One region of the Peribacillus sp. P4_D6 genome, then DNA from elsewhere that is predicted to be linked to it. Evidence: riboswitches for the same ligand, from Rfam matches in the RefSeq annotation. Region 1 holds a riboswitch; each other region holds the start of a gene.

Evidence for each region. A riboswitch is a leader RNA that binds a small molecule or an ion and turns the genes downstream of it on or off. The one in region 1 is predicted to bind S-adenosylmethionine.
Region 2: another riboswitch for S-adenosylmethionine. It lies ahead of mmuP (S-methylmethionine permease); the one in region 1 lies ahead of AC1DVB_RS15095 (methionine ABC transporter ATP-binding protein).
Region 3: another riboswitch for S-adenosylmethionine. It lies ahead of AC1DVB_RS07420 (methionine ABC transporter ATP-binding protein); the one in region 1 lies ahead of AC1DVB_RS15095 (methionine ABC transporter ATP-binding protein).

The regions. Positions count from the first base shown of each region.
Region 1 is NZ_JBFUIQ010000046.1:23,546-26,826, forward strand. It holds gene AC1DVB_RS15090 (methionine ABC transporter permease) at 1-551, opposite strand, end outside; gene AC1DVB_RS15095 (methionine ABC transporter ATP-binding protein) at 538-1,554, opposite strand; SAM riboswitch class I at 1,624-1,728, opposite strand; gene AC1DVB_RS15100 (MBL fold metallo-hydrolase) at 2,012-2,836, shown strand; gene AC1DVB_RS15105 (hypothetical protein) at 2,901-3,089, opposite strand; gene AC1DVB_RS15110 (YheE family protein) at 3,176-3,281, opposite strand, start outside.
Region 2 is NZ_JBFUIQ010000085.1:5,313-8,593, reverse strand. It holds gene mmuM (homocysteine S-methyltransferase) at 1-584, opposite strand, end outside; gene mmuP (S-methylmethionine permease) at 574-1,968, opposite strand; SAM riboswitch class I at 2,052-2,154, opposite strand; gene AC1DVB_RS19515 (flavin reductase family protein) at 2,390-2,998, opposite strand; gene AC1DVB_RS19510 (alpha/beta hydrolase) at 3,017-3,281, opposite strand, start outside.
Region 3 is NZ_JBFUIQ010000014.1:60,913-64,193, forward strand. It holds gene AC1DVB_RS07410 (MetQ/NlpA family ABC transporter substrate-binding protein) at 1-145, opposite strand, end outside; gene AC1DVB_RS07415 (methionine ABC transporter permease) at 167-817, opposite strand; gene AC1DVB_RS07420 (methionine ABC transporter ATP-binding protein) at 839-1,855, opposite strand; SAM riboswitch class I at 2,218-2,329, opposite strand; gene AC1DVB_RS07425 (GNAT family N-acetyltransferase) at 2,472-2,945, opposite strand; gene AC1DVB_RS07430 (nuclear transport factor 2 family protein) at 3,013-3,281, opposite strand, start outside.

The DNA of each region.
Region 1 (3,281 bases):
TACCGGATGGCCAGGTCGCCAATTCCGCCACCGCCGATTGTCCCAGCCATTGCTGAGTAACCGATTAGCGAAATGGTCGTTAATGTCAGTCCTTGAATGATTCCCGGTTTTGCCTCTGGAAGAAGTACATCCTTAATGATCATCCATGGAGTGGCACCTACGGCAATTGCAGCTTCAATCACTCCTCTGTCTATTTCACGTAATGCCGTTTCAACAATCCTTGCAAAAAAAGGGATTGCGGATACGGACAGGGATACAGAAGCTGCTCTTGGCCCTATCGTCGATCCTGTAAGTAGGTCCGTTAAAGGAAGGAGGGCGACCAAGAGAATGATGAACGGGATTGAACGGACAATATTGACTGCGAAACCGAGAGATCGATTCACGATGCCATTTTCAAAAAATAAATTCCTGGTTGTTGAAAATAGCAATACTCCAAGCGGTAAACCGATCAGCAGGGCTACTGCAAGAGAAACGCCAACCATATAAATCGTTTCAAGAAAGGCTTTATTAAGATCAGGTAAAATATTGACGATGGGATTAAGCAGTGACATGTTTTAACACCTCCACAGAACTGGAACGATCTTTTATATATTCCAATGCCGAATGAATTTGGACGGCATCGCCAATTAACTCGATGATTAAAATGCCTAAAGGAACATCCTGGATATACTCAATTTTACCGTGTAAAATATTTCCCTTTACTGCATGGGATTGGAGAGTATCCGAAAGAATCGATTCACCGGCGGTTTGCCCTTCGAATTGGATCTTAATAATCGTACCTTCACTTTCTTCAATCAAGTGCGAAGGGAGTTCGAAATCCAGTACACTGCCAATGAATTGCTTCGTTAACTCCTGTTTGGGCTGTGAAAATATTTCATAAACGGGTCCTTCTTCAATTACCCGGCCATCCTGCATCACGGCGACTCGGTGGCATAGTTCTTTGACCACTTCCATTTCATGTGTAATCAACACGATGGTGATACCAAGCTCACTGCTTATCTTTTTCAATAACTGTAAAATCGCTTTTGTAGTGGTTGGATCAAGGGCTGAAGTCGCTTCATCACATAATAGTACAGTGGGTTCATTTGCTAACGCGCGAGCTATGCCGACCCGTTGCTTCTGTCCACCGCTAAGCTGTGCAGGATAGACATCTTTCTTATCGCTGAGCCCTACTATTTCCAACAATTCCAATACACGTAACTTAGTCGCGTCCTTCGATCGATGCGCGGCCCTTAAGGCGAAAGCGACATTTTCATAAACGGTTTTTGAACTGACCAGGGAAAAGTGCTGGAATATCATTCCGATTTTTTGCCGTTGTTTACGAAGCTCTTTGCTAGATAAAGAGGTTAATTCAATGCCGTCGATAATGATATTTCCACCTGTCGGACGTTCAAGCAAATTCAAGCAGCGGAGCAATGAGCTTTTTCCAGCTCCGCTGTAGCCGACAATTCCATATATTTCACCAGTTTGAATGGTTAAAGTTACGTTATCCACTCCGATAACTCGGTTTTTCTTCGAGACGTATTCCTTTCGGACTGAACGGATTTCAATCATGAGCTTTCCCCCTTAAACATTAAAAAAGCTGCCTCTATCATTCAGAAAGAGGCAGCGAAATCATATCTCGGCTTATCTTTCAGAATGCAATCATTCTGCAGGAATTGGCACCGTTCCCTAAGGGCGGTTGCCGGACATCACAGGGCCTGATCCCTCCGTCACTCTTGATAAGTAAATTATTATTTTAGAATATTTCAAGTTTTATAATATAATCTATATTATTTGTAAAATCCGGCATTGTCAATCGTTTCTTTTATTTTTTTGTCATTAAATCTGGTACAGTCCGTTAAAACGATTCATTGAAAATGGGCTATTATGCAATAATCCAGCATTTTCATCGAGGCTATTCATTCCAATATTTCCTTGTCAAAAAGGTAAAGTGGTACTACAGTTATTATAGTAAAGTTAAAAAAAGGAAGATGAAACTATATTTATACAATGATGGGGAGGAAACCGAATGATAGAGATCAAGACGATAAATGATGTGGTTTGCGTGCATGGGACTCCTGGCGGGAACAAGGCGGGGATGAGTGTGTATGTCTTTTTAACGGATGGCCTATTGATAGATACTGGCGCACAGATTTTATTGGAAGAGCTTATTCCATTCTATGAATCCGCAGACTTCGACTCAGTGGCCCTGACTCACTATCATGAAGACCATACGGGGGGTGCTGCCTGGATACAGGAACATAAAAAGGTCCCTCTTTTCATTCACCCGATGTCGGTTGAGGTTTGTGCAAAGGATGCTGAATATCCTGAATATCGCAAAATTTTCTGGGGAAAGAGAGACGCCTTTAAAGCTGAGCCGCTAGGGAAGGCCATTCATTCCCGTACCGAAACGTGGGAGCCGATTTTTACCCCGGGTCATGCAAAGGACCATATGGTGTATTTGAATCACAATAATGGCGTGCTCTTTTCAGGAGACCTTTTCGTAACCCCCAAAACAAAGCTTGTCTTACGGGAAGAGTCCGTCCCGGTGATCATCGATTCCATAAAAAGATTGCTTCATTATGACTTCGGKGAAGTGTTTTGCTGTCATGCTGGGCATGTACCTGATGGGAAGGAGATGTTTCGAAAAAAACTGGATTATCTGGAAAACCTCCAAGGGGAAATTTTACGCTTGCATTCTCAAGGGCTGACCGTTCATGAAATCCAGCAGGTCGTTTTGCCGAATCGCTATCCCCTTATCGAGATATCTGGGCATGAATGGGATTCAGAGCATATCATTACATCGATATTAAACGAAAATATTTTAAGTGCGAGGGAGAATGGGACTATTTGATTGCTATCCGCTTAACGGTCTGACTGATATAAAAGAGAGCTCTCCATAAGAGAGCCCACATTATTCATTTATTGACATTGGGATCTGTTTCATCATAAAAATCATGTGCTTCTTCGATGTTCTGAAGGTTAGCGACTTCATACACATTTCCGCCCGCCATTCCTTCATTGATGATACGGTCGATATCCAGGTAAACGGAGTCCTTGCCATCATATTCGGTATCCTTCAAAAATGTCATTTTTTCTTTATCCAAAAGAAATCCCTCCTAGCCTTTTCTTTAGTTTTAGGCAAAGGAGTTTTTTTTATTCTGTTTAGCGATTTCATGAATGTAAAGGGGTTTCATTCATAAACATGGAAGATCATTAAATCATGTATCATGCTTTTGAGTTGGGTTTCATCTGTTTCGGAAGGCGGATTGGCTGTCCACTCGATGGATCCATCTTTA
Region 2 (3,281 bases), on a different contig from region 1:
CAAGCATAGACTTCTGGATAATCTTTCAATAATGAATGTAATACTTTTGCTTCTTGCAGGGAAGGAATCGTTTCAAATGCTAAAATGTCAGCTCCTGCTTCAACCAAAGCTGATATTCGTGAGCGATGAAATGCCGCCAAAGCTTCATCTGAAACACCATAATTCCCAACATACTCTGAACCATCTGCAAGATAAGCCCCATAAGGTCCAACTGATGRAGCAACCAATGGCTTAGGTCTAATCGTTTGATATTCTTCCTTCCAAAATTCATCTCTTGCTTTTCTTGCTAGTAAAACCGTTTTCCTGATTAGATCCAATGCCTCTTTTTCTTGTATTCCGCGGAGGGCGAAACCTTCAACCGTTGCTTGATAGCTTGCCGTTATCGCACAGTCAGCACCAGCTCGAAAGTAGTCAGAGTGCACCTGGTAAATCACTTCTGGATTTTCAAGTAATACACGTGCAGACCACAGGGGATCGTCCAAATCACACCCATGACTTTCAAGCTCTGTAGCTAAAGCTCCGTCCAAAATCATAACTGAATGACCTTGTAAAATTGCTTCAATTGGGTTAATTTTATTTTTCATGGTCTACTCCTCTTTTCTTTATGGTTTGTGTCAGATAATAACTTCCATAGCAAAACAAAATAAACGGAATGCCACAATATAGTGCTATTCTTTGTGTAGGATCAAATGCAATTCCTATGCAAGAAGCAAGACATAGCATAAATGAAACGATTGGTACGAATGGATATAATGGTGTATGATAAGCCAAATCATTAACTGAGTTTCCTTCGTTTATATATCGTCTGCGAAATAGAAACTGTGACGCGCTAATACTCATCCAAACTATAACCACGGCTAGTCCAGAAATGGATACAAGCACTATATATACAGTATCCGGCGCAATAATACTCGAGAAAAGTGCTAAAACACCGCCCAACATACTGAAAAGGACTGCATTCAAGGGAACACCCCGTTTTGTCAATTTTGCAAATATTGGTGAAATAGTTTTCTTATCTGCAAGTGACCAAAGCATCCTGGATGAGGCATATAGTCCTGAGTTCGCAGCGGACAAAATGGCAGTTAATATAACAAAGTTCATAATATCCGCTGCATATGGCACTCCAATTCGTTCTAGAACGGCAACAAAGGGGCTCTCTAATACGCTTGCATCCGAAACAGGCAATAATGCGGATAAAACAACGATGGTACCTATAAAAAAGATAATCAATCTCCATAATGTCATACGGATTGCCTTTGGAATCGTTTTTTCCGGATTCACAGTTTCTCCAGCTGCAACTCCGATCAATTCAGTTCCAGAAAATGCAAAATTCACCGCGAGCATCGTCATTAGAATGGCAAAAGCACCATTTGGAAATAAACCTGCACTTGTAACATTGGAAAATAACGGAGCTGATTGTGCGTTAATCATTGGAATGAAACCTATCATTGCCGCAGCTCCCAGAATAATGAATATTACAATAGCAAATACCTTTATAGACGCAAACCAGAATTCGGATTCAGCGAAAAACTTAACGGTCCACGCATTTAATGCCAAGACCAAAATGGCAAATAGAGCACTCCATATCCAGACACTGATTAATGGAAACCATCGCTGCATCAACAATCCTGCAGCCGTGAATTCCGAACCTAGTGCAACAGTCCAGGTTAGCCAATACAACCAGGCTACTGTATACCCTGTCCCTGGTCCGATGTATTTGGCTGCGTAACTATGAAACGCACCAGTCTCGGGCATATGCACTGATAGTTCACCTAGACATAGCATGACTAGATAAACCACTAATGCACCAATCAGATACGAAAGGATGGTTCCGAACGGACCAGCCTGTTGAATCGTATAACCCGAACTTAAGAATAAACCAGTTCCAATCACCCCGCCAAGCGATAGCATTATTATATGCCGTGCTTGCATTTGCCTTTGAAAATCATGCTTCCTTTTGTTATCCATTCTTACTCTCCTTAATCTTGCATCCAGAAAAAACGAAAACGCACTCTAAAAAAGAGTGCGTTACTGACAAATAAACACGTACGGTCTTATCTATCAAGGTTTCACCCCCTGGAATTAGCACAGTGTCTTTGTAGACCTGTTGCTGAGGTTTCATAGGGCCAGTCCCTCCACCTCTCTGGATAAGAAATTATTTTTTTATAACTTTATCAATCTATGAAAAATTTGTCAAGTTTTGTTTCGGAATGTAAAGACTTCCTTTTAAATGCTAACGATCATGGCGTCTGCGGCATTAATATTAAAAGGTTGCTTATTTTTGGAACAGGCGCTAAGCGTATTATATTGGCAAATAAAACTAACCGGGGTCATTTTGGTCTTAAAAATGGCAACATCTTAAAAGATGTCGCCATTTTTTTCTTTTTCCTTAAGGACGTTCTATTTCAAATAATTCCCCTAGTTTTGTATAAGTATGACCTGCTAATCTTGCTACAGGTTTTAGCCCTTTCGGGTCAATACGGCCATTATGGTAAATATCTTGCTCTATATGATAGCAGACTATTTTCCCTATCAGTAAATCACAACCAGGTTCATTCTTGGAACCTGCCAATGGAATCGATTGCTCTAATGTACATTCAAAACGCACCTTCGCTTCTTCCAATCCTGGTACGGATACCCTATCACTAACAGCCAGCGTGAAATTAGTAAGACCCAATTCACTTTCTTCAGATGGGAGTTCCTTGGCCGTTCGATTTGCATCAGCAACATTATTTTCATCAGTGATATGAACAACGAACTCACCTGTTTGAATTGCATTTCGGGCTGTATCCTTTGAAACTCCTTCTTTCCGTTGAACAGAAATGGAAATCATCGGAGGATTTGAACTGACTATGTTAAAAAAGCTGAACGGCGCTATATTGATTGTACCGGTTTCGGATTGTGTCGTAACCAGCGCTATAGGTCTCGGTATAATGCTTCCAGTCAAAAACTTATAATTATCCCGTTCAGTCAGACTTTCAGGGTTAACAGAAATCATCTTCATTCCCCCTCATTCTTATAAAAAGTTCTTTTGAAACCATGAACCTGCTGCATCAACCTCTGAACGTGTCAACTGATGACCGTAATTTTCCCACTGAACTTCAACTGTAGCGCCAGCTTGCTGTAAAAGTTGATTAAGTTCATCAGTTTCTTCTGCCGGGCAAATCGGATCGTTTTTACCTGCAGCTATAAATACAGGTATATCTGAAAGGGACGGCAAAGCAATCCCTCGTCTTGGAACCATTGGATGATGAAGAATCGCTCCTTGTAAGGCCCCCTCG
Region 3 (3,281 bases), on a different contig from region 1:
CCCATGTTCTCGTATCCCCGCTGCTGACACCGACTTTCACAGTTTTCACATCATCCGAACTCCCTGATGCACCCTCATCGTTCCCGCATGCTGCAGCCACGATGGCCAATGCCAATACCATGATCGTTAATAAGATTTTTTTCATTTTTCCTGCCTCCTGTTCGTTTTATCTTCTTCTTATTTTTCTTGAAACAAAGTTCCCGGTGGATTGCAATAATTGAACGATGATCACGAGCGCCGCCACTGTGACGATCATCGTCATCGTATCGAACCTTTGGTAACCGTAAGCCAAGGCTAAATCCCCGACCCCGCCTGCACCGACAGCACCTGCCATCGCCGTAGATCCAACAAGCCCGATTGTCGCTGTTGTAAATGTCAGGATTAACGAACTAAGTCCCTCGGGAATCAAAAAGCGGTAAATGATTTGCCATGTTGTCGCCCCCATCGCCTGAGCTGCCTCGATGATCCCTTTGTCCACTTCCAACAGCGAGTTTTCCACAAGCCGGGCAATATAAGGAGCCGCGTAAAAGATTAGCGGAACAATGGCCGCATTCGTTCCGATCGCACTGCCGACAATCATTCTTGTAAACGGAATGAGTGCTACAAGCAAGATGATGAAAGGAACGGACCGCAGGATATTGATGATCGGATTCAATACATTAAAAATCCATTTATTCTCCAGGATGTGACCCTTTCTTGTAATGACAAGCAGGATACCGAGCGGAAGCCCAATCAATCCGGAAAATATCAATGAGATGGCTACCATATAAAGTGTGTCACCGAAAGCTGTCGACAGCTGCTCTGCCGTTATTTCCATACCCCAAAGCGTATTACCCATTTATACTTGCACCTCCTGGACGAGAATCCCCTCATCTTTAATATATTGATAAGCCTTGTCGACCTCATTTTTGCTCCCTGTCACTTCGATGATCAAATTCCCGAAAGGCGTTTCCTGGATTTCAGAAATATTGGCTGATAAGACACTTAAATGAACATCATATTTCTTCGAGATGGTTGAAAGTAAAGGAGTACCCGAAGTAGTTCCAATAAAATTAATTTTCCAAATAATCGGGATATGGGACCCTATGCTTTTTAAGAAACTTTGTGGAATTTCGTCATGTATGACCGTTCTCACGAAGTTTTTTGCAATATCCGTTTGCGGCTTGGCAAAAACTTCGAAAACCGAACCTTGTTCAACGACGCAGCCGCCCTCCATGACCGCTACCTTATTGCAAATTTCCCGAATGACAGACATCTCATGAGTGATTAGCAGGATGGTGATATTGTATTCTTTATTAATTTTTTTTAAGAGCTGCAGAACTGCACTCGTTGTTTGTGGATCCAATGCCGACGTAGCTTCATCACACAATAAGATCGATGGATTCGTAGCCAATGCCCTCGCAATGCCGATCCGCTGCTTTTGCCCGCCGGATAATTGTTCCGGATAACTCTTTGCTTTGCTCGATAAGCCAACGAACTCCAATAGCTCGCCTACCCGGTTTTTGATTTCCTTAGCCGGAGTTCCCGATAATACCAGCGGCATGGCAATATTATCAAAAACAGTCTTTGAGTTTAGTAAGTTGAAATGCTGAAAGATCATCCCGATTTTTTTCTTTTCTGCCCGTAATTCCTTCGGGCTTAATTTGGTTAAATCCTTGCCCCCAACAATCACCGAACCATCTGAAGGATGTTCAAGCAAATTGACCAACCTGATCAACGTACTCTTTCCGGCCCCGCTATAACCGACTACCCCGAATATATCCCCCTTTTCCACTGTCAAATCAATGCCCTTCAAAGCCTCGACAGTCTGTTTCTTTGTTTGATAAACCTTCTTAACATCCTGAAACTCAATCATCCAATCTCCCCCCATGCTGTTTATTTGTACGAATTCCTTATCCAGAGAGAAGAGCTTTGCAACGTTTCATAATGATAGGGTTACATTTTCGAAATTCACGAGTAAAACTGCAAAATTCACGAGTAAATGCACCAAATTCACGAGTAATTACGTGAAACTCACGAGTAACTGCGCCAAACTCACGAGTAATTACACCAAACTCACGATTATTGCGCGAAACTCATGAGTAATGCACCCATTCTCCAAATAACCATATACATTTTGAATAAACAAAAGAGGCCTCTTCCGTCATCAGACAGAAGAGGCCTCTTTTAGACATAAAAAAGAGTAAACTCTTAAATTAATTATCTAAGAAAAGCTCCTTCTTATCTTTCAAACTTTCGTCCGTTGGAATTAGCACAGTATTTTTACAAAAGTAAAAACCCGCTGCCGAGGTATCATAGGGCCAAGTCCCTCCACATCTCTTGATAAGAATTAACGTTATATTTAATTATGTCCTTCACTATATATTCTAATTTCGCTAAAGTCAACCATATTTTTCATCGCGATAAATAGTTTCATAGTATAGTGAATCGATACTTTTTTTATTATATCAATATATTTTATATTTCTACTTTTATAATGATTTGCTCATTCTCCATACAGGGTATTTTTCATTTTCTTCCCTTATCTTCACCATGCCTGAATTCGTATATAAAGAAATCGCCCTTTGATTATCCGGAGAAACCCTTAAGTGATATTCGGATACATTAAATTGCCTGAAAAAGTTTTCTGCGTAGCGGACCAATTCCTTGCCAAGGCCTTTACTGCGGTATTCGGGAATAAGATAAAATAGATTCACATAGCCAATTTCAGTTCCTTCGTACTCCCGAATTTGAAGTTCCATTTGTCCAATCGGTTCTTGGTCCTTTTCAATGATCACCTGTCCATCCGGAAATTTGCGGACCCTTTCTTCCATTCGTTGCAGATAGGCATGTTCATATCCAAAACCCGCATCAGTTCCAAAACTTACAATAAAGGAATCTTTCCGGAATTTAATGATAGTATCTTTATCTTTGTCCGTATCAATGGTACGAAAGATCAACTTCATCCATCCTTATCATTTTAGTGAAATAGTTTTCAAGCAGGGAAAACTTTCTTTTTCATAAATAAAAGTCTTAAAAGGGCCCTTTTGTTTTTGTGCCTTGATGAAAAAACATCTGCCATCTTCCATTCGCACATTTCCAGATTGAACTTCTTAAGGTATGTTCCAGCTTATCTTCATCAAAAATCCGGTATGTAATTAACACGGTATCATCAGACAATGGATGCATCTCAAATTGACTTAGGGTCATGTTCACTGCTCCGGCTCCCTCTTGCCCAATAAAATCGCTTTTTGACCATATGTTACCCGAACTGCCGAACTCAAAGAAATCATCTTTCAATA